2 linked regions of the Geomonas sp. RF6 genome follow. The protein of the gene in region 1 interacts with the protein of each later gene in a pairwise test. Links are inferred from orthologs where the notes say so. Each region holds a gene or a part of one and is shown in the gene's direction. Other genes may lie near its edges. The genes, in order: pheT and secD.

Evidence for each region.
Region 2: the proteins of pheT (region 1) and secD interact in binary tests that used the Escherichia coli proteins (3 or more experiments, as listed by UniProt). The link is inferred for Geomonas sp. RF6 from one-to-one orthologs.

Annotation. Positions count from the first base shown.
Region 1 is NZ_CP087999.1:4,175,427-4,185,210, forward strand. The notes cover bases 1-3,021. They hold pheT (phenylalanine--tRNA ligase subunit beta), read left to right. Parts: upstream 1-318; coding sequence 319-2,724; downstream 2,725-3,021. Other genes in these bases: pheS (phenylalanine--tRNA ligase subunit alpha), read left to right, coding at 1-260; LPW11_RS17880 (integration host factor subunit alpha), read left to right, coding at 2,816-3,021. Also shown: more of LPW11_RS17880, read left to right, coding at 3,022-3,094; LPW11_RS17885 (MerR family transcriptional regulator), read left to right, coding at 3,129-3,449; LPW11_RS17895 (universal stress protein), read right to left, coding at 3,695-4,531; LPW11_RS17900 (sulfate ABC transporter substrate-binding protein), read left to right, coding at 5,114-6,130; LPW11_RS17905 (PAS domain S-box protein), read right to left, coding at 6,382-9,784.
Region 2 is NZ_CP087999.1:5,176,057-5,185,660, reverse strand. The notes cover bases 3,647-6,487. They hold secD (protein translocase subunit SecD), read left to right. Parts: upstream 3,647-4,186; coding sequence 4,187-5,788; downstream 5,789-6,487. Other genes in these bases: secF (protein translocase subunit SecF), read left to right, coding at 5,802-6,487; yajC (preprotein translocase subunit YajC), read left to right, coding at 3,878-4,153; tgt (tRNA guanosine(34) transglycosylase Tgt), read left to right, coding at 3,647-3,819. In the rest of the region: LPW11_RS22045 (HD-GYP domain-containing protein), read right to left, coding at 1-19; LPW11_RS22040 (SpoIID/LytB domain-containing protein), read left to right, coding at 346-1,461; tRNA preQ1(34) S-adenosylmethionine ribosyltransferase-isomerase QueA, read left to right, coding at 1,530-2,546; more of tgt, read left to right, coding at 2,701-3,646; more of secF, read left to right, coding at 6,488-6,713; LPW11_RS22010 (tetratricopeptide repeat protein), read left to right, coding at 6,729-7,292; single-stranded-DNA-specific exonuclease RecJ, read left to right, coding at 7,497-9,284; LPW11_RS22000 (cytochrome C), read left to right, coding at 9,334-9,604. UniProt on the Escherichia coli protein: Part of the Sec protein translocase complex. Interacts with the SecYEG preprotein conducting channel. SecDF uses the proton motive force (PMF) to complete protein translocation after the ATP-dependent function of SecA.

The DNA of each region.
Region 1 (9,784 bases):
AGCCTTCCGCCGAAGTGGACATCGCCTGCGTCATCTGCAAGGGGAAGGGGTGCCGCGTCTGCAAGAATACCGGGTGGCTGGAAATCCTCGGCGCAGGCATGGTCGACCCTGAGGTGTACCGCCACGTCGGCTACGACGCGGAGACCTACTCCGGCTTCGCCTTCGGTATGGGGATCGAGAGGATCGCCATGCTGAAGTACGGCATCGCCGACATGCGGCTTCTCTTCGAGAACGATCTCAGGTTCTTGAAACAGTTCTGACAATCATTCGACCGATCCCAGCGACCGGTCCGATCTCTTCAAGAAAAGTGGAATCTCTATGATAGTTACCTACAACTGGCTCAAGGAATTCGTTGACTGCGACCTGCCTCCCCAGGAGTTGGCAGATCTTCTCACCATGCTCGGACTCGAAGTGGAGCGCATGGAGTCGCTCGGCGCCGGGATGGACGACGTCGTCACCGCGCAGGTGCTCGAGAGGGCCCAGCACCCGAACGCCGACAAGCTCTCCCTTTGCAAGGTGAGCAACGGCAAGGAGACCTTCGCCATCGTCTGCGGCGCGCAGAACTTCAAGTCCGGCGACAAGGTGGCGCTCGCCCAGATCGGCGCGGTGCTGCCGGGAGACTTCAAGATCAAGCGCTCCAAGATCAGGGGTGAGGAGTCCTTCGGGATGCTCTGCTCCGAGAGGGAGCTCGCCCTCTCCGACGAGTCCGCCGGCATCATGATACTGCCGGAAGAGACGCCGCTCGGCGTACCCCTTTTCGAGGCGCTGGGGCTGAAGGACACGATCTTCGAGATCGGTCTCACCCCGAACCGCGCCGACTGCCTGAGCGTCGTCGGTATCGCCCGGGAGGTCGCGGCAAAGCTCGGGACGAAGGTGCACTACCCCGGTATCGCTCCGGTCGAGGAGGGGGCACCTATCGCTGAGACCGCCTCCGTGACGATCGAGGACGCCGACCTCTGCCCGCGCTACACCGCGCGCTACATCTCCGGCTGCACCATCGCGCCGTCCCCTGCGTGGCTCGCCGAGAGGCTTCGCAACGCAGGGATCCGCTCCATCAACAACGTGGTGGATATAACGAACTACGTCCTCCTGGAGTACGGCCACCCGCTGCACGCCTTCGACTTCCGCCTGCTGGCCGGCGGGAAGATAGTCGTGCGCCGCGCAGCCGAGGGGGAACGCTTCGGCACCCTCGACGGTCAGGAGCGGATCCTCAATTCCAACGACCTCACCATCCGCGACGCGGAGAAAGGCGTGGCTCTTGCCGGCATCATGGGTGGCGGCAACTCCGAGATCAGCGACTCCACTGTCGACATCCTCCTGGAGAGCGCCTACTTCGATCCTTCCGCCATCAGGCGGACCTCCAAGAGACTGGGGCTGCACACCGAGTCGTCGCACCGCTTCGAGCGCGGCACCGATGTCGATGGCCTTGTGCGCGCCCTCGACCGCGCCGCCGAGCTCATCCACGAGCTCGCAGGCGGCACGATCGCCAAGGGGATCATCGACGTCTACCCGACCCAGATGCAGCCGCGCACCATCAACGCACGCCTGGAGAAGATCAACGCCATCTCCGGTCTCTCCTTGAGCGCCGCCGAAGTGAAGGAGATCTTCGAGCGCCTCGAGTTCTGCGTCTGCGAGACGTCGGCAGGGGTGTTCGAGGTGCAGGTCCCGCTCTTCCGCGTCGATCTGGAGCGCGAGATCGACCTCGTGGAAGAGGTCGTGCGCCTGAACGGCTTCGAGAAGGTGCCCCTGACTCTGCCGAGCGCGTCGGTCTTCTCCGACCTCCCCTCCGAGGGGCAGCGCCTCGGAGGCAAGATCCGCGACCTCCTGGTATCCCAGGGGCTCTCCGAGGTTATCAACTACAGCTTCGTCTCCCCGACCAGTTGCGACCGCATCCTCCTTGCCGGAGACGACTTCCGCCGCCAGGGTGTGGCCCTTCTGAACCCGCTCTCCGACGAACTCTCCGTGATGCGCACGACGCTCCTTCCGGGGCTCCTGGAGACCGCGCTGAAAAACATCAGCTTCCGCACGCTCGATCTGAAGATCTTCGAGATGCGCAGGGTGTATCTCCCGGAGGAGGGGAGCGAGCTCCCCATCGAGCCGCTGTACCTCGCGGCGCTCTTCACCGGGAGACGCGATCCGGAAGGATGGAACCAGGCGAAGGGGGGGATCGACTTCTTCGACGTGAAGGGGATGGTTGAAAACCTTCTCGAGGTGGCGAACGTGAAGGGTGTCAACTACCTTGCTGACGGCGTCGACGCCTACTTCCACCCGGGGAAGTCCTGCCGGATCACCCGCGGCAACCAGACCCTCGGCTCCTTTGGCGAGCTTCACCCGAGCGTGCAGGAGAACTACGGCATCGACACGCCCCTCTTCTACCTGGAGCTGAACTTCGAGAAGCTGCTGGCCAACCGCGCGAAGCGCTCCTCCGTGCAGGCGCCCTCCCGCTTCCCCGACACCTTCCGCGACATCGCGCTCCTCATCCCGGACGAGGTCGCCGCCGCGGACATCACCTCCTGCGTCCTGGGGGTGAAGGCGGCCGAGCTCCAGGGGGTGGAAATCTTCGACCTGTACAAGGGTGGCAACATCCCCGCGGGGCAGAAGAGTATCGCCATCCGGGTACGGTACGGGTCGCGCGAGCGCACCCTCACCGACGACGAAGTGACCCGTCTGCACCAGAGCGTCATCGCCGCGTTGCAGAAAAAATTAAATGTAACCATTAGATAAAAAGGGTTGCTAAATCAAAAACCCTGTGGTAAATACTTAAGCCGCTGTCGATTCAAGGAAAATCTGAAATGCTGAATCTGTTGAGGGGGTTATGACCAAAGCGGACATCGTAGAAAGAATTTATGAGAAGGTAGGGTTCTCCAAGAAAGAGTCTGCAGAACTTGTAGAAACCGTCTTCGATCTCATTAAGACCACCCTGGAAGAAGGGGACAAGATAAAGATCGCCGGCTTTGGCAACTTCGTGGTGAAGGAGAAGGCAGACCGTCGTGGCAGGAATCCGCAGACCGGCGAAGAGATCACCATCGCTGCTCGCAGGATCCTGACCTTCAAGCCGAGCCAGGTTCTGAAAGCAGCCATCAACACCCAGTAAGACGGTGGACGCGGGGATACCAGACAAGCTGTACATGAGAATCGGCGAGATCTCCGAGCTAACGGGGCTTCCATCGTCGGTGCTCAGGTATTGGGAGTCGGAGTTCCCGTCTCTGACGCCGAAGAAGAGCAGTACCGGTCAAAGGCTCTACACGAAGAAAGATCTGGAGCTGATAGTCCGGATAAAACAACTCCTGTACGTCGAGAAGCTCACCATAGAGGGGGCGAGGAAACGTCTGGGAGGGAAGTTGAAAGCCCAGGAAGCCGCACCCGTCCCCAACGGGCTGGCTGAGTTGCTCAGGGAAGTGAAAGAGGAACTCCGCGAAATGCGGGATATTCTGGTTAATCAGGCATAATCGGTGCGTAGCGCAGCCTGGTAGCGCACTAGACTGGGGGTCTAGGGGTCGAAGGTTCGAATCCTTTCGCACCGACCATTATTACAGGGACTTACGGCATTTCGTAAGTCCCTCTTTTTTTGTCTCACCCCTGCTACACCCCTGCTACACCCCTCGCAGCCATGGCAGCTCCATGCGTCCCTCGCTGACTGGGACGGTGAGTCTTCCTGCTGATCCCCACGTATCTGACGTATCTGCTGTTGATCCTAGTCAGGGGCGGGGATGAAGAGGACCGGCACTCCCGCATGACGAGCCGCTTCACTTGCAACGCTTCCCATCATTTCCTTCACTACACCTTTCCCCCTGAACCCCATGACGATAAGGGAGTATCTCCCTTTTCGCGCGACAGCGGCCACCTCTTTTTCAGCGTTTCCCTTCACGAGTGCGGTCGTCACGTCGGCCGCGCCGGCACCCCGTACACGCTCCCTCTTCGCCTCGAGGAGATATTGTGCCATCTCTTCTGCCTGGCGCTCCTCTGCCGGGTCCTTCCCACCTGGTTCAAGCACATGGAGGAGGGTGACCTGTGCGCCGGTCTCCCGGGCGATTACCCCCACGTACTTCAGCGCGTTTTCCGCCGTGTCGGAGAAGTCGGTGGCGAAAAGGATATTGCTGAAGATCTTTCGGCACACAGCGAGGGACTCGTCCCCCTCGAGCAGCGCTATCCGCGCCAGGAGGACGGGTCGCCGGGCGTGATGGAGCAGGTCGTTCGAGACGCTCCCAAGGGCTGCGGCCCGGAGGATCCCTTTGCCGTGGGAGCCGATGAAAATCACGGAGACTTCCTGGCTTTCCGCCGTCTCAGCGAGGATCTGTCCGGCGGGGCCGGAGGGTATATTGACCAGCACCCTCACTCCGTGTTCCCCGAGCATCTTCACCTGGCGATCAAGGGCCTGATGCGCCTCCTGCCTGAGGGGAAATTCGGGGTAAGGTATGGCGTGCGCAAGGACGATCTCCTTCATGCCGACGGTCTTTAACTCCTCAACACACCGGACGAGAGCGTCGGACGCTGGAGAGAGGTCAGAGCAGACAAGGATCTTCCTGAACATGGTGGCCTCCAGTTCTCGCCCGCCCGAATTGTGCATGGTTGCGGCAGGCTTTTCTACCGTCAATCATAACCTATGGTGTGAGCTTCATCAGCTTCTGCACCCCCCTTTCTGACCCTAGCACCGGTGCCAGGTGGAGGATAGGCTTTCAGCTCTGTCCCGCCGCGATAGCCGCGTAGGATATCGGCTGCGCCCGGCCAACGCAGGCCGCGGATCCCTGCGCTCCAGCGCGAGTTGTCACAGGTTCTTCAAGCTCCGCCGGTGCCACGGTAACTGTGAGCGCCGGCAGGTAGGCTGCAGTCGCACACTGTATTTTGCTGACAATGCCCCGCTCGACATGAAGGTCGGGCGGGGCATTTCTTTTTCCGACTCCTCAGGCCGATCCGCACATCGGTGAGAGAGGACGCGATAAAACTGCTTGACTATGAGCGGGATGGGAGGTATAAAAGTATCACACTATTAAATCGGTAGACTTAATAGTGAAGCTGGTGGGGCCACTGGGGCGTCATCCGCTATGGGAGCCTCACGCCAGAGGCTTATTTTTTTGGCTGTAAAGACTACTAAGTTGATAGACTGGAGGAGTAAATGAAGCGGAACAGCATAATCGCAGCAGTGATCATGGCTCTGTCGTTGACGGTAACACCGCTCGCCGCTCTCGCGGCGACGGAACTGCTGAACGTCTCCTACGACCCCACCCGCGAGCTTTATCAGGACTTCAACATCGCCTTCGCGAAGTACTGGAAGCAGAAGGGGGGGCAGGATGTCACCGTTAAGCAGTCGCACGGCGGCTCCGGGAAGCAGGCGAGGGCGGTAATCGACGGCCTCGACGCGGACGTGGTCACCTTGGCGCTCGCCTATGACATCGACGAGATACACAACAAGGCGAAGCTGATCCCGGAGAACTGGCAAAAGAGGCTCCCGCACAACAGCTCCCCCTATACCTCTACCATCGTCTTCCTGGTGCGAAAGGGGAACCCGAAGCAGATCAAGGACTGGAACGATCTGGTGAAACCGGGGGTCTCTGTTATCACGCCGAATCCCAAAACCTCCGGAGGCGCGCGGTGGAACTACCTTGCTGCCTGGGCTTACGCGCTGAAGCAGAAGGGGGGCTCTGATGCCAAAGCGAAGCAGTTTGTGACTGCGCTTTACAAAAACGTCCCGGTCCTCGACTCCGGCGCGCGCGGCTCCACCACCACTTTCGTGCAGCGCGGGCAGGGTGATGTGCTCCTTGCCTGGGAAAACGAGGCATTTCTGGCGGTGAATGAACTCGGCAAGGACAAGTTCGAGATCGTGGTCCCCTCGATCAGCATCGTTGCCGAGCCGCCGGTCGCAGTGGTGGACAAGGTCGTCGACCGTAAGGGAACCCGCAAGGTCGCCGAGGAGTATCTGAAGTACCTGTACACGCCGCAAGGTCAGGAGATCGCGGCGCAGAATTACTACCGTCCGACGGACAAGAAGATCGCCGCGAAGTATGCGTCGCGTTTTCCGAAAATCAACCTGGTGACCATCGATGGTGTCTTCGGTGGGTGGAAGAACGCGCAGAAGATCCATTTTGCCGATGGCGGCCTCTTTGATCAGATCTTCTCTGCGGCGAAGAGGTAGCAGGAAGAGGTAACGTAGGCAATGTAGGCAGTGTAGGCCGGGATAAGCCGCAGGCGTTCCCGGCAGACCGCCGCCCTTTTCTGTGGTGGCGCATGGAAGGGGACAGGCCGCATGCTTATGGGGGCCTGTCCCCGCCAGCAGGTGTTCGCGGCAGGCAGCCGGCCTTTTCGGTGGTGGCAACCGTCAATGCCGGAAACGCTGCGCTTATTCCGGCCTACATTGCACCACATTCACAAGCCCGTCACCAGGGCTCACCAGCGGGAGCGGGTTTCCTCAAGCTCCCTCAAGACTCGCTCGAGCTCCGCCTCCAACTGGGGTAGAAGCTCCGCTGCGCGGGCGAGATCACCCACCTTGCCCGCTTCTTCCAGTTCCTCCGCAAGGCAGCGCGCGCCGTCCGCGGCAACGACAGAGAGGGCACCCTTTATGAGATGCGCCGCCTTCTGTAGCATTTCCGGATCGCGCGCCGCCACGGCCGACCTGACCTCCTCCAGTTGCATCGGCGCACTCTCCAGAAAGGTCTCGATCACGATGTCCAGCGTGCCTATGTCTCCACCAATCTGCTCCAAGGTCCTTTCGGGGCGGGCGGCGGGGAGGGGGCGCTCCCTGATCCAGTAGGCCACCTTCTCAACGAGGGCCTGGCTCGTCACCGGCTTCGGGAGATAGTCGTCCATCCCCGCTGCAAGGCACCGGTCACGATCCCCTTCGAGTGCATGGGCGGTAAGCCCGATGATCGGCACGGTCCCCCCTTTGCTGCGGATCTGGCGGGTAGCCTCCAGGCCGTCCATCTGCGGCATTTGCACGTCCATGAAGACGGCGTGGAAGGTCCCCTTTTCAAACGCCTGCACCGCTTCCGCTCCATTTCTGGCAGTCGTCACCCGTATTCCGGCGTGCCTCAGCATCGTCTCCGTCACCGTCAGGTTCACCGGGTTGTCCTCCGCAAGAAGGACGCGGCTGCATCTTGGGATCACCAGCTTCCCCGGCCGCTCCGGAACCTCGTCCTGCCATTCCCCGACCCCCGAGCGGGACTTTTGCAGCTGCGCCCCGCTGTCGTCGACAACCAGGGCCCGCACCCCTGCCAGACCCTCCGGCTCATGCTCCTGCTTCCCTGGATGCTCCGCCTTCTGCAGCTCGATCCTGAAGGAGAAGGTGCTGCCCGCCCCCTCGCGGCTCTCCGCCCAGATCCGCCCCCCCATCTGCTCGACAATCCTCCTGGAGATGGCGAGCCCCAGGCCGGTCCCCCCGTAGGTGCGCGATATGGTGCTGTCGGCCTGGGTGAAACTGTCGAAGATGGAGTGTACCTTCTCCGGCGCAATCCCGATCCCGGTGTCGCGCACGGAGAAGGTGATCTCCCACCAGTCCGCCTCCGTCGGCCTTCCCGATACCTGCACCGTCACCTCCCCCTCTGCGGTGAATTTCACAGCATTGGAGACCAGGTTCAGGATGACCTGCCGAAGCTTCGCCGGGTCTCCGAGGAAAAAGGGGGGGAGGGGAGGCTCCACCGCCACCGTCAACTCGACCCCCTTCTGGAATGCGTTGATGGCCAGGTTCTCCGCCGCCTTCTCCACCGTCTCGCGCAGGTCGAAATCGATCTTCTCCAGGGCGACGGCCCCCGCCTCCAGCTTGGAAAAATCGAGCACGTCGTTCACCACGGCCAGAAGCGCCTCACCGGAGGACTTCACCATATGGAGGTATTGACGCTGCAGCGCGTCGAGGTCGGTGCCGAGGAGGAGCTCGGTAACGCCCACGATCCCGTTCATGGGGGTGCGGATCTCGTGGCTCATGTTCGCCATGAACTCCGACTTTGCGCGGACGGCGCCCTCTGCCGCGTCGCGGGCCCGCTTCTGGTCCTCGATGTCGGTGCAGCTCCCGAACCACATGACGATTTTTCCGTCTTCGCCGACGAGTGGGAGCCCGCGGGCCAGAAACCAGTGGTACTCGCCGTCGAAGCGCCGCAGGCGGTATTCCACCTCGTACGGCGCGCCGGTCCGGGCGCTGTGATACCACTCCTGCGCCGTGGCTGCCCGGTCCTCCGGGTGCAGGAATTCCACCCACTTTCCTGACTCCGTCTCAGCGAGCGTCCCCCCGGTGTAGTCGCTCCACCTCTGGTTCACATAGGTCACCGAGCCGTCGGGACCCGCCATCCAGATCAGCTGCGGCAGCGCCTCCGCAAGCTGCCGGAACTGCCGCTCCGAGCGGCGCAGTTCGTCCTCGGCCGCCTTCCTGCGGGAGATGTCGATGGCGATGGCGGCCGCGCCTATGACCTTTCCTTCCGTGTCCCTGATGGGGGAGACGGTGAGGGAAATGTGCACGAGCTCCCCGTTTTTTTTCATCCTCACCGTTTCGTAGTCCTCGATGAGCTCTCCGTTCCCCACCCGCTCCAGGATCGTGATGGTGTCGTTCGGATGCCCGGGCGGGACGAGCATGGAGATGTTTTCGCCGATCGCCTCTTCAGGGGTGTAGCCGTATATCCTCTCCGCCCCCCTGTTCCAGGTCTGGATGGTGCCGTCCAGATCCTTCGTGAAGCCGATGATCGCCCCGCTGGCAGATTCCACGATCGCCGCGAGGCGCAGCCGTACCATTTCCGCCTGCTTCAGCCGTGTTACGTCCATGGAGACGCCGTGCACGTGCAGCGCGAGCCCCTCCGCGTCGTAATACCCCCGCCCCTTGGAGAGCGTCCACCGCGTATCACCGCCAGGAAGCTTTACTCGCATCTCTACGGTGAAGTCGCTCTTTTCCTGCAGCGCTTTCGCTATCGTCTTCTTGACCCGTTCCTTGTCCTCCTTGTGGATGAATTGCAGGAAGGCCTCCTGGTAGCTGCCACGGCAGGGGTGCCCGGCGCCGAAGAAGCGTTCGCACCAGTCGCTCCAGATCCAGAGTCCGGTCCTCAGGTCCCAGTGCCATGTCCCGATCTGCGCGGCATCTGCCGCGAAGCGCAGCCTCTCCTCGCCGGTCCGTATCTCTGCCTGCGCCCTCCAGAGGTCCGTTGTGTCGTTGTTGACCTCTACTACCGAAACCTTCCCCTCCGCCGTCCGGTGCACGACCCACAGACTCGCCACGACGATCTCCCGACCGTCCCGTGCCGTGTGGTGCAACTCCCCCTGCCACTTCCCCTCTGCAAGAAGGGTCGCCTCGATCTTCTCCAGGGGGGCGGGGAAGACGGTATTGAGGAGTTGGTGGGAGACCTTTCCGAGCGCCTCCTCAGGGGGGAAACCGTACAGTGACTGCATGCCCCGGTTCCACACCGAAATCTCCCCCGCAACGCTCCGCACCAGCACCGGGGCGTGATCGAGGAGCGTCGTGAGTTCCTCCAGCTTTTCCTTGCTCTCGACTAGCCTCTGTTCCGCACCCTTCCGGTCGCTTATGTCCTCGATGGTGAAGACGGAGCGCAGCCACCTGCCTTCTTCGTCCCTGATGCCGGAGACGTTGACGCGCACCCAGAGGTGGCTCCCCTCCCGCCTGATAAATCTCTTGTCGTAGGCCGCCCGCTCCAGCACCCCGTCGTGTACCTGGCGGTCCATCTCGTCGCTCAGCGGGCGGTCCTCCGGGGCGGTCAGGTCGTGCACGGAGTGAGCAAGGAGCTCCTCCCGGCTGAAGCCCAGCATCTCCGAGAAACGTCCATTCACCGCGACGAAGCGGTCGCCGCCGGAGGCCTCC
Region 2 (9,604 bases), 1.0 Mb from region 1 along the record:
TCTTCAGCGAGTTGAGCATAGTGTCTCGTAATTCATGCGCCATATGGCCAAGGGTCCCTGTGATATACCGTAATTTCACTGTTACTGCAAGCTCATAGAGGAGTGAGGCGTCAGGGCGCACCTCACTCAAATGGCCGAAAGCACGCGCTATCGGTGCCGACGGCGTGGGCTCCGCCACGGACGCCGCAGATCGGGGCGGTGGTCTAATGAGATTTGAAGCAATTGCCCTGCCAAAGGGGCATCGGAAGGCACATGCTTAGAGAGATAAAATTATTGACTTTGCAACGCCTTGTATGATTAATATCGTGGGATTTTTGGCGTCCTGTATCGGCGAGTAACCCCGCAATGAAAGCTCTTCGCAGCATTCTTATAATCCTTCTCATTCTCGTGGCGGGCCACAGTTCCGCGGCGTTGCGTCCGGAGACGATCCGGGTCGCGGTGGTGAAGGGGGTGGAGACGGTAACGCTCGACGGAAACGGCGTCCTCGTCACCGGTCCGAACGGCGAACCGCTCCGTCTCGATCCTCCCATCGAGCTGCGCCGCTCCCGCGACGGCGTCACGGTGAACGGCAGGCCCTTCTCCCGTATCGTCGCGACGGCGGCGGCTCTCGTGCGGGTCAACGGGAAGGGGTACCGCGGCATTGTGGAGATCGGCCCCGGCGAGCGCGGGCTTTTGGTGGTAAACGAGCTTCCTCTCGAGGAGTACCTCATCGGTCTCATCAACTGCGAGATTTCCTCGGCCTGGCCGATGGAGGCGATAAAGGCGCAGGCGGTGATCGCCCGCTCCTACGCGGTGTTCCAGAAGGCCGCCCGCAAGAACGCGCCGTACCAGCTCGAGTCGAGCGTCATGGACCAGGTGTACGACGGCGCGGACCAGGAAGACAGCCGGGCGGCGCGCGGGGTGCAGGAGACCGCCGGCGAGGTCCTGACCTTCAACGGGCGCACCATCCAGGCCTTCTACCACGCCAACTGCTCCGGCCACACGGAGGACTCCCGGGAGGTGTGGGGGCTCTCCCTTCCATATCTGCGCGGCGTCCCCTGCAAGTACTGCCAGGAAGCGAACCCGAGCCGGTGGGAGCAGACCATCCCCCTGAAAAAGGTGGAAGGGGCGCTGAAGTCGGCAGGGTACCCGGTGAGCGGGATCCGCGAGGTCCGGGTGGGGGGGCGCAACGAAAGCGGCCGCGTCCAGGATGTGCAGATCACCTGCAGCCGCGGCAAGGTGAGCGTCCCCGGCGTGGCCTTCAGGAAGGCGATCGGATACGGCGTGGTGAAGAGCACCAACTTTGACTTGCTTATCCTCGGCGACGACGTTATGGTGGCGGGCGCCGGGAGCGGGCACGGGGTGGGACTGTGCCAGTGGGGCTCCAAGCAGCGCGCGCTGGACGGATTCTCCTACCGGGAGATCCTCTCCTACTACTATCCCGGCGTGCAGTTCTCCGCCGCCTACAGCCGCCCGGAGTAAACCCGCAGCACTACTATCTACAGAGAGATCCGGCCCGGCGCCTTGCCGGAGCCGTTCGCAAGGCATAGATGTTTCTTTCCGATTTCGATTACGAGCTCCCCCCCGAGCTGATCGCCCAGCATCCCCCCGAGGTCCGCGGCGCCTCCCGCGTCATGACCCTGGGACGCCGGTGCGGGACGATCGGCGAGTCCGTCATTGGCGACCTTCCGGGGTGCTTCCGTCCCGGCGACCTCCTCGTGCTAAACGATACCCGCGTCATACCCGCGCGGCTCTTCGGGCAGAAGGAGAGCGGCGGCAAGGTGGAGATCTTTCTCGTGCGCCGGCTCCGCGCGCCGGGGGAGGTGTGGGAGTGCCTGATAAAGGCGTCCAAGGCGCCGCAGGGGGGGTGCCGCATCCTCCTTCCAGAGGGGATGGCCGCGGTCGTTCTCGCGAGGGAAGAGGGGCACTGGCAGGTCGAGTTTGACCCCTGCGAAGATTTCACCTCCTGGCTGGAGCGGGTCGGGAAGATGCCCCTCCCACCCTACATAAAGAGGGAGCCGGAAGGGGAGGACCGGGAGAGGTACCAGACGGTCTTTGCCAAAGAGAAGGGGGCGGTCGCGGCGCCGACTGCCGGGCTGCACTTTACCGAGGCGGTTCTCGCAGAGATCGCCGCCCGCGGCGTTCGGCTCGCTCCGCTCACGCTTCACGTGGGGCTCGGGACCTTCATGCCGGTCCGGGTGGAGGCGCTCTCCGAGCACAAGATGCACCGCGAGTCGTACCGCATACCGGAGGAAACGGCTGCCGCGGTGCGGGAGACGAAGGAAAGGGGGGGGCGGGTGATCGCGCTCGGAACGACCGCGCTGAGGGCTCTGGAGCACGCGGCGGTTTCCGGCGAGCTGCACGGTGAGGCGGACATCTTCATCCTCCCCGGATACCGCTTCCGCTCCGTCGACGCGCTTATCACCAATTTCCACCTCCCGAAGTCGACGCTCCTGATGCTCGTGTGCGCCTTCGCGGGGAAGGAGTCGCTACTGAACGCCTACCGCGAGGCGGTGGCGAGGAAGTTCCGCTTTTTCAGCTACGGGGATGCGATGTTCATCTCCTAGTGGGGGCGCCACGGGGGGCGGAAGTGGTGTAGACTCGGCCTCTTGTTCCGGTGCAATATAAATAGATGGCGGGTGCGATCCCCGCCACAGCTTCAAGACCGATAACGTTCAGCCGGGACCGCGAGGGACCGGGCAAGAGATAAGGAAGACCGCCATTACGTTCGAACTGATACAGAATGACCCCGGGTGCGACGCCCGGCTCGGCTCTTTGACAACCTCCCACGGCACCATCGAGACCCCGATCTTCATGCCGGTGGGAACCCAGGCAACCGTGAAGGCGATGACCCCGGAAGAGCTGAAGGAAGTCGGCTCCCAGATCATCCTCGCCAACACCTACCACCTCTACCTGCGCCCCGGCCACGAGCTCGTCGGGCGCCTCGGCGGGCTGCACGGATTCATGAACTGGGACCGCCCGATCCTCACCGACAGCGGCGGCTTCCAGGTCTTCAGCCTCGGTGAACTGCGCAAGATCTCCGAGGAGGGGGTGCGCTTCCGCTCCCACATCGACGGCTCCAGCCACTTCATCTCCCCCGAATCCTCCATCGCCATCCAGAGGTCGCTCGGTTCCGACATCATCATGTGCTTCGACGAGTGCCCGCCGTACCCCGCCGACTACTCCTACGTGAAGCGCTCCATGGAACTCACCACCCGCTGGGCGAGGCGCTGCAAGGACGCCCCCCGCGACGAGCACCAGGCGCTCTTCGGGATCGTGCAGGGTGGGATGCACCCGGAACTGCGCCGCGAGAGCGCCCTTTCCCTCATGGAGATCGGATTCGACGGCTACGCCCTCGGCGGCCTCTCGGTGGGGGAGGAAAAGGGGACGATGCACAGCATGCTGCAGGCGTGCAAGGATTTCCTCCCCACCGACTCCCCGCGCTACGTCATGGGGATAGGCGCGCCGGAGGACCTCATCGAGGCGGTCTATGCCGGGTACGACATGTTCGACTGCGTCATGCCGACGAGAAACGCCAGAAACGGCGCCCTCTTCACCTCGGCCGGCCGGATAAACATAAAGGCGGGCGCCTATGCGGAGGACAACACGCCGCTCGATCCGGAGTGCGACTGCTACGTCTGCCGCAACTACAGCAGGGCCTATCTCAGGCACCTGTACCGCAGCAAGGAGATCCTCGCCTCGCGGCTCAACACCTGGCACAACCTGCACTACTACCTGAACCTCATGAATGGGGCCCGCAAGGCGATCGGTGAGGGGCGCTTCTCCAGCTTCAGGAAGGAATTCTACGCAAAGATGGGGGCGACCCCGCCGCAGTACTAGGAAGAAGTTCCACTTTCCGCAGTGTTAGACGATAAACCATCAGGAGGTACGTAAATCAATGTCAGGACTCCCGCAACAGATGCAACAGATTCTCCCCCTCATCTTCATGTTTGCCATCTTCTACTTCCTCCTCATCCGTCCCCAGCAGAAGAAGGCGAAGGAGCACAGGGCCCTCCTCGACTCCCTGAAGAGGGGTGACCAGGTGGTGACCGCGGGGGGGATGCACGGCAAGGTCAGCGCCCTCGACGATCAGGTCGTGACCCTCGAGGTGGCTCCCGGCGTCAACGTGAAGATCAACAAGCCGTTCATAGCCTCGATCGTCAAGAAGGACTAGTACACTCTGCAATTTCCGTGAAAGGAGTTTTCAATGAACAAGGGTTACACCTGGCGCATCACCCTGATAGTCCTTTTTATCATCGCCTCGCTTGTGTACATGGTGCCCACGCTGGTCTCGCCGCTTCCTTCCTGGTGGAGCGGGCTTTTGCCGAAGGACAAGATCCACCTCGGCCTCGACCTGCAGGGTGGTACCCACCTGGTGATGGAGGTGGAAACGGACAAGGCGGTGGAGGGGAGTCTCGACCTCATCGCAACCGATCTGGAAGACTCGCTGAACTCCCAGAATCTGCGCTTTAAAAGGATCGCCAGGGTAGGGGGGGACAAGGTGCAGGTCACGCTGTACGACCGCGCCACCGCCGACGCAGCACAGAAGCTGGTGAAGAAGAAATATCCCGATATCGACATCCTCCCCCCCCTCGACGAGGCCGGCTTCGTGAGCCTGCAGCTCAGGGTGAACGAGAAGGAGGCGCAGGTCAGGAAGGATCGCGCCGTCGCCCAGGCGCTGGAGACGATCCGCAACAGGATTGACCAGTTCGGCGTCTCCGAGCCGGTGATCCAGCGCGAAGGGATCAACCACATCGTGGTGCAGCTCCCGGGGATCAAGGATCCGAAGCGCGCCATCGAGCTGATCGGCAAGACCGCCCGCCTCGAGTTCAAGCTCGTGGACGAGAACGTGAATGCCGCCACCGCCACCCCCGGCTCCGTGCCGGAGGATGACGAGCTCCTCACCGAGAAGCGCACCGACCCGCAGACCGGTGCCGTCACCGAGACGCCGCTCGTGGTGAAGAAGAAGGCGATGATCACCGGCGATCTCCTCACCGACGCCCAGGTGAGGATCGACTCCCAGTACAACCAGCCGTACGTCGCCATCGAGTTCAACTCCACCGGCGCGCGCCTCTTCGACCAGGTCACCGCGGCTAACACCGGGAAGCGTTTCGCCATCGTCCTTGACAACAACATCTACTCCGCTCCGGTGATCCGGGAGAGGATCTCCGGCGGCAGCGCCCAGATCTCCGGCTCCTTCACCGAGAAGGAAGCTGCCGACCTGGCGATCGTGCTCCGCGCCGGTTCGCTGCCGGCTCCTGTGAAGATCATGCAGAACGTCACCGTCGGTCCTTCCCTCGGTGCCGACTCGATCCACAAGGGTCTTACCGCCGGTCTTATCGGCGTGGCGCTCGTCTTCATCTTCATGGCCGTCTACTACAAGGTGTGCGGCCTGGTGGCGAACTTCGGGATGGTGCTGAACATCGTCTATCTCATGGGTGCCCTCGCTGCCCTCGGCGCGACCCTCACCCTCCCCGGTATCGCCGCTATCGTTCTTCTCGTCGGTATGTCCGTCGACTCGAACGTACTCATCTTCGAACGAATAAGGGAGGAGATGCGTCTCGGGAAGACCCCGAAAGCGGCGCTCGATGCCGGCTACGACAAGGCGTTCCTCACCATCATGGACTCCCACGTGACCACCCTCATCACCGCCGCCGTCCTCTTCCAGTTCGGCACCGGTCCGGTGAAGGGGTTCGCGGTTTCCCTGAGCCTCGGTGTCATCATCAACCTGTTCACCTCGCTTCTGGCAACGAAGGTGCTCTTTGACATGTTCCTTGACCGCGTCCACGTGAAGCGGCTCAGCATATAAGGGGGGAGGATAAATGGAACTCTTAGGCAAAACCAACATAGATTTCATGGGCATGAAGAAGATCTCCTTCGTCGTCTCGGGGATCGTCGCCCTCATCGGGATCATCGCGCTCGTCCAGATCGGCCGCGGCGCCGCCAACATGGGTATCGACTTTTCCGGCGGCACCTCGCTGCAGCTGAAGTTCAACGCCCCCATCACCACCGAGCAGGCCCGCACCGCTCTCGACAAGAACGGTGTGAAGGAAGTCGACCTGCAGGAGATCAAGGACGGCAACAAGCTCCTCATCAAGCTCAGAAAGAGCAGCACCGCCACCGGGCAGGCGGCTTCCGAGCACGTGCAGGAGATCCTGCGCAAGGAGCTCCCGGCCAACCCCTTCGCTGTGGAGAGCGCCACCGACATCGGCCCCTCCATCGGTGACAAGCTGAGAAAGGACACCCTCGTTGCCGTAGCAATCTCCCTTCTGGGGATCGTGCTCTACATCGCGTGGCGCTTCGACTTCAAGTTCGGTGTCGCGGCGGTCGTGGCGACGACCCACGACGTCCTCGCGATGTTCGCTGCCTTCTACCTGTTGCACAAGGAAATCAACCTGCTCTTTATCACCGCAGTGCTGACGATCGCAGGCTACTCCCTCACCGACACGGTCGTCGTCTTTGACCGCATCAGGGAAAACATGCACAAGAGCCTGAAGGAGCCGATGGCCCCCATCTTCAACCGCTCCATCAACGAGGTGCTTTCCCGCAGTATCGTGACCTCCCTCACGGTGCTTCTCGCATCCCTGTCGTTGCTTCTCTTCGGTGGTGAAGTCATTCACGACTTCTCCTTCGCGCTGGTGGTGGGGGTCGTCGTCGGTGCCTACTCCTCCATCTTCGTGGCGAGCCCGATTGTAGCGCTGTGGGAGAAGTCCCCGGTCGAGACGAAAGGTTAAAAGGAGGTTTAGCAGGTGAACAAGGAGAATGTTCTCACCGTAGCTGTCGCCATCATCGTCGGTCTCCTCGGGGGGTACCTGATCTACGGCGTCAGCTCGCACAAGGAACCGGTCGTCAGCTCTTCCGTGCCGACCGGTACCGGCTCTCCCACTGAATACCAGCAGCGCATTGCGGAAGCGGAGAAGATCGTCGCCCGGGAGCCTGGAAACGTCCAGGTGTGGAACCAGCTCGCCAACGACTACTTCGACACGGACCAGCCGCAGAAGGCGGTGCAGGCGTACACGAAGGTGCTGGAACTCGACCCGAAGAACACGAACGCCCTGACGGACCAGGGGATCATGTACCGCAAGATGGGGTGGTACGACAAGGCGATCGCCAATTTCGAGCGGGCCCAGCAGATAGACCCGAACCACCTGCAGAGCCTGTACAACCTGGGCGTGGTGTACATGGTCGACCTGAAAAAGACCGAGGAAGCGCGAGCTGTCTGGACGAAGTATCTGCAGTTCGACTCCACGAGTCCGACGGCGCAGCAGATAAAGGCCGACCTGGGGACGCTTCCCCCACCGGCAGGAAAATAAGGAAGGAAAAAGCCCGCGGCTCCCGCGGGTTTTTTTCTGCCCTGGATCCGGCTGTACTGTAGGCCGGGATAAGCCGGAGGCGTTCCCGGCGGCTCCGGCTGCCGGAAACGCTGCGCTTATTCCGGCCTACATGCTGCCGAAGAGGTAGCAGTAGTTCCCGCATTTCATGTGGTGAAGATTTCGCAAGTCCTTTCAGGAGGGTAGATGCAACCGATTACCGAACGAAGCTGGCGTGTCAGGGGGGGGGACGAGGGGTGCGCCGAGAGACTGGCGCCTTCAGGGATCCCGCCCCTGCTGGCGCGCCTCCTCTCCAATCGCGGTATCACCGATCCATCCGAAGCGAACGGTTTTCTCAATCCCACGCTCTCGTCCCTGCACGATCCCCTCCTGCTTTCCGGCATGGAGGCGGCTGTTGTGCGCCTCGCGGACGCCCTCGCCGGCGGGGAGAAGGTCTGTGTGCACGGCGACTACGACGTCGACGGGGTTACCTCCGTTGCCGTCCTCCTCTCATTTTTCCGCGCCGTCGGCCTCGACGCCTTCCCCTATATCCCGAAACGCCTGAGCGAAGGGTACGGTCTTTCGCACCAGGGTGTGGAGGCTGCCCGTAGCGCGGGGGCGACCGTCCTTGTGACCGCCGACTGCGGCATCACCTCCGTGGCGGAGGCAAGACTGTGCCGCGAGGCGGGGATCGACCTCATCATCACGGACCACCACTCTCCCGGGGAGGATCTCCCCGATTCCTTCGCCACCGTGAACCCGCTCCTTCCGGGGTGCGCCTTCCCCTTCAAGTCCCTTGCAGGTGTCGGCGTCGCCTTCAACCTGGTGATGGCCCTGCGCGCCCTCCTGCGCAGGCGCGGCGTGTTCGCGAACCGCCCGGAGCCGGATATCAGGGGGTATCTCGATCTGGTGGCGCTTGGCACCGTCGCCGACGTCGTTCCCCTCGTGGGGGAAAACCGGGTGCTGGTGAGCTACGGGCTGAAAGAGCTCTCCGCTTCCAGGCGCGTCGGTGTCCAGGCATTGAAGGAGGTTGCCGGGGTAACGGGAGAGGTAAGCTGCGGCTCGGTCGGCTTCCGCCTCGCCCCCCGCATTAACGCGGCGGGTCGCCTGGAGGATGCGGCGCTCGGCCTGGAACTTCTCCTTTGTGAGGATCCTGAGAGGGCGCGGGCGATCGCCAAGGACCTGGACGACAGCAATGCCGAGCGCCAGGCGATAGAGCGTGCGACGATCGAGGAGGCGCGCGCCATGCTCTCCGCCGGAGCCTGCCGCGGCCGAAAGAGCATCGTTCTCGCCTCCAGCGACTGGCACCCGGGAGTTATCGGGATCGTTGCCTCCCGCATGGTGGAGATCTTTCACCGCCCCGCGATACTCTTCGCGCTGGAGGACGGCACCGGCAGGGGGTCGGGGCGAAGCATCTCCCGCTTCCACCTCCTCGATGCCATACGCAGTTGCGCCGACCACCTTTTGCGCTTCGGCGGACACAGTCACGCAGCCGGGCTCTCCATCGCCGAGGAGGAACTGGACCGCTTCGCCCTCAGCTTCGACGAGGCCGCCGCCCGGGTGCTTGACGAGGAGGCTCTCACCCCCCAGACGCTCTACGATGCGGAGCTCTCCGCCGCCGCCATCGACGAGGACCTTCCCGGGCTTCTGGCGAGAATGAAGCCGTTCGGGATGGGAAATCCGGAGCCTCTCTTTCTCCTGCGCGAGGCACGCGTGGTCGACCGCCGCCCGATCCGCGGGGGGCACCTGAAGCTCACCCTCTCCTCCGGCGGGCGCCGCTTCGACGCGGTCGGTTTCGGGCTGGCGGAGAAGGGGGAGGTGGTGGGGGAGGTCGTCGATCTTCTCTTTTCGCCGGGGATTAACGTGTGGAACGGGAAGAGTTCTCTCCAGCTTGTCCTCAAGGATGTGCGGCCGGCAGGGAGCGGGAAGGAAGCATTCCCCAATCTGCCACAACCAGCCGCAGAAAGCCTCTTGACAGAAGCTTCGCTTAGGTAGTATTAGACTTCGTTGCAGTAGACACTATGTATTTTTTTCAGGAGGGGTAATGACAGGAAAAGGTTTCAGTAAAATTGCGCGCTCGTGCGTGCTCGCAGTCGCGCTTATCTGTGCGGCAGGGAGTGCGTTCGCCGGGCGCATCGCCACCGTGGACATCCCGGCCAAGCCGGAACTCTACGCGACCACCCCGGCTCCGCTGAGCGCCGCACAGTGCGCACAGTGCCACACCGGCGTCTTCGGAGACCTGAAGGCAAGTGGCGGCAAACACCAGTTCGAGTGCCAGGGGTGCCACAAGGTCCTGCACGCGTACAACCCCAAGA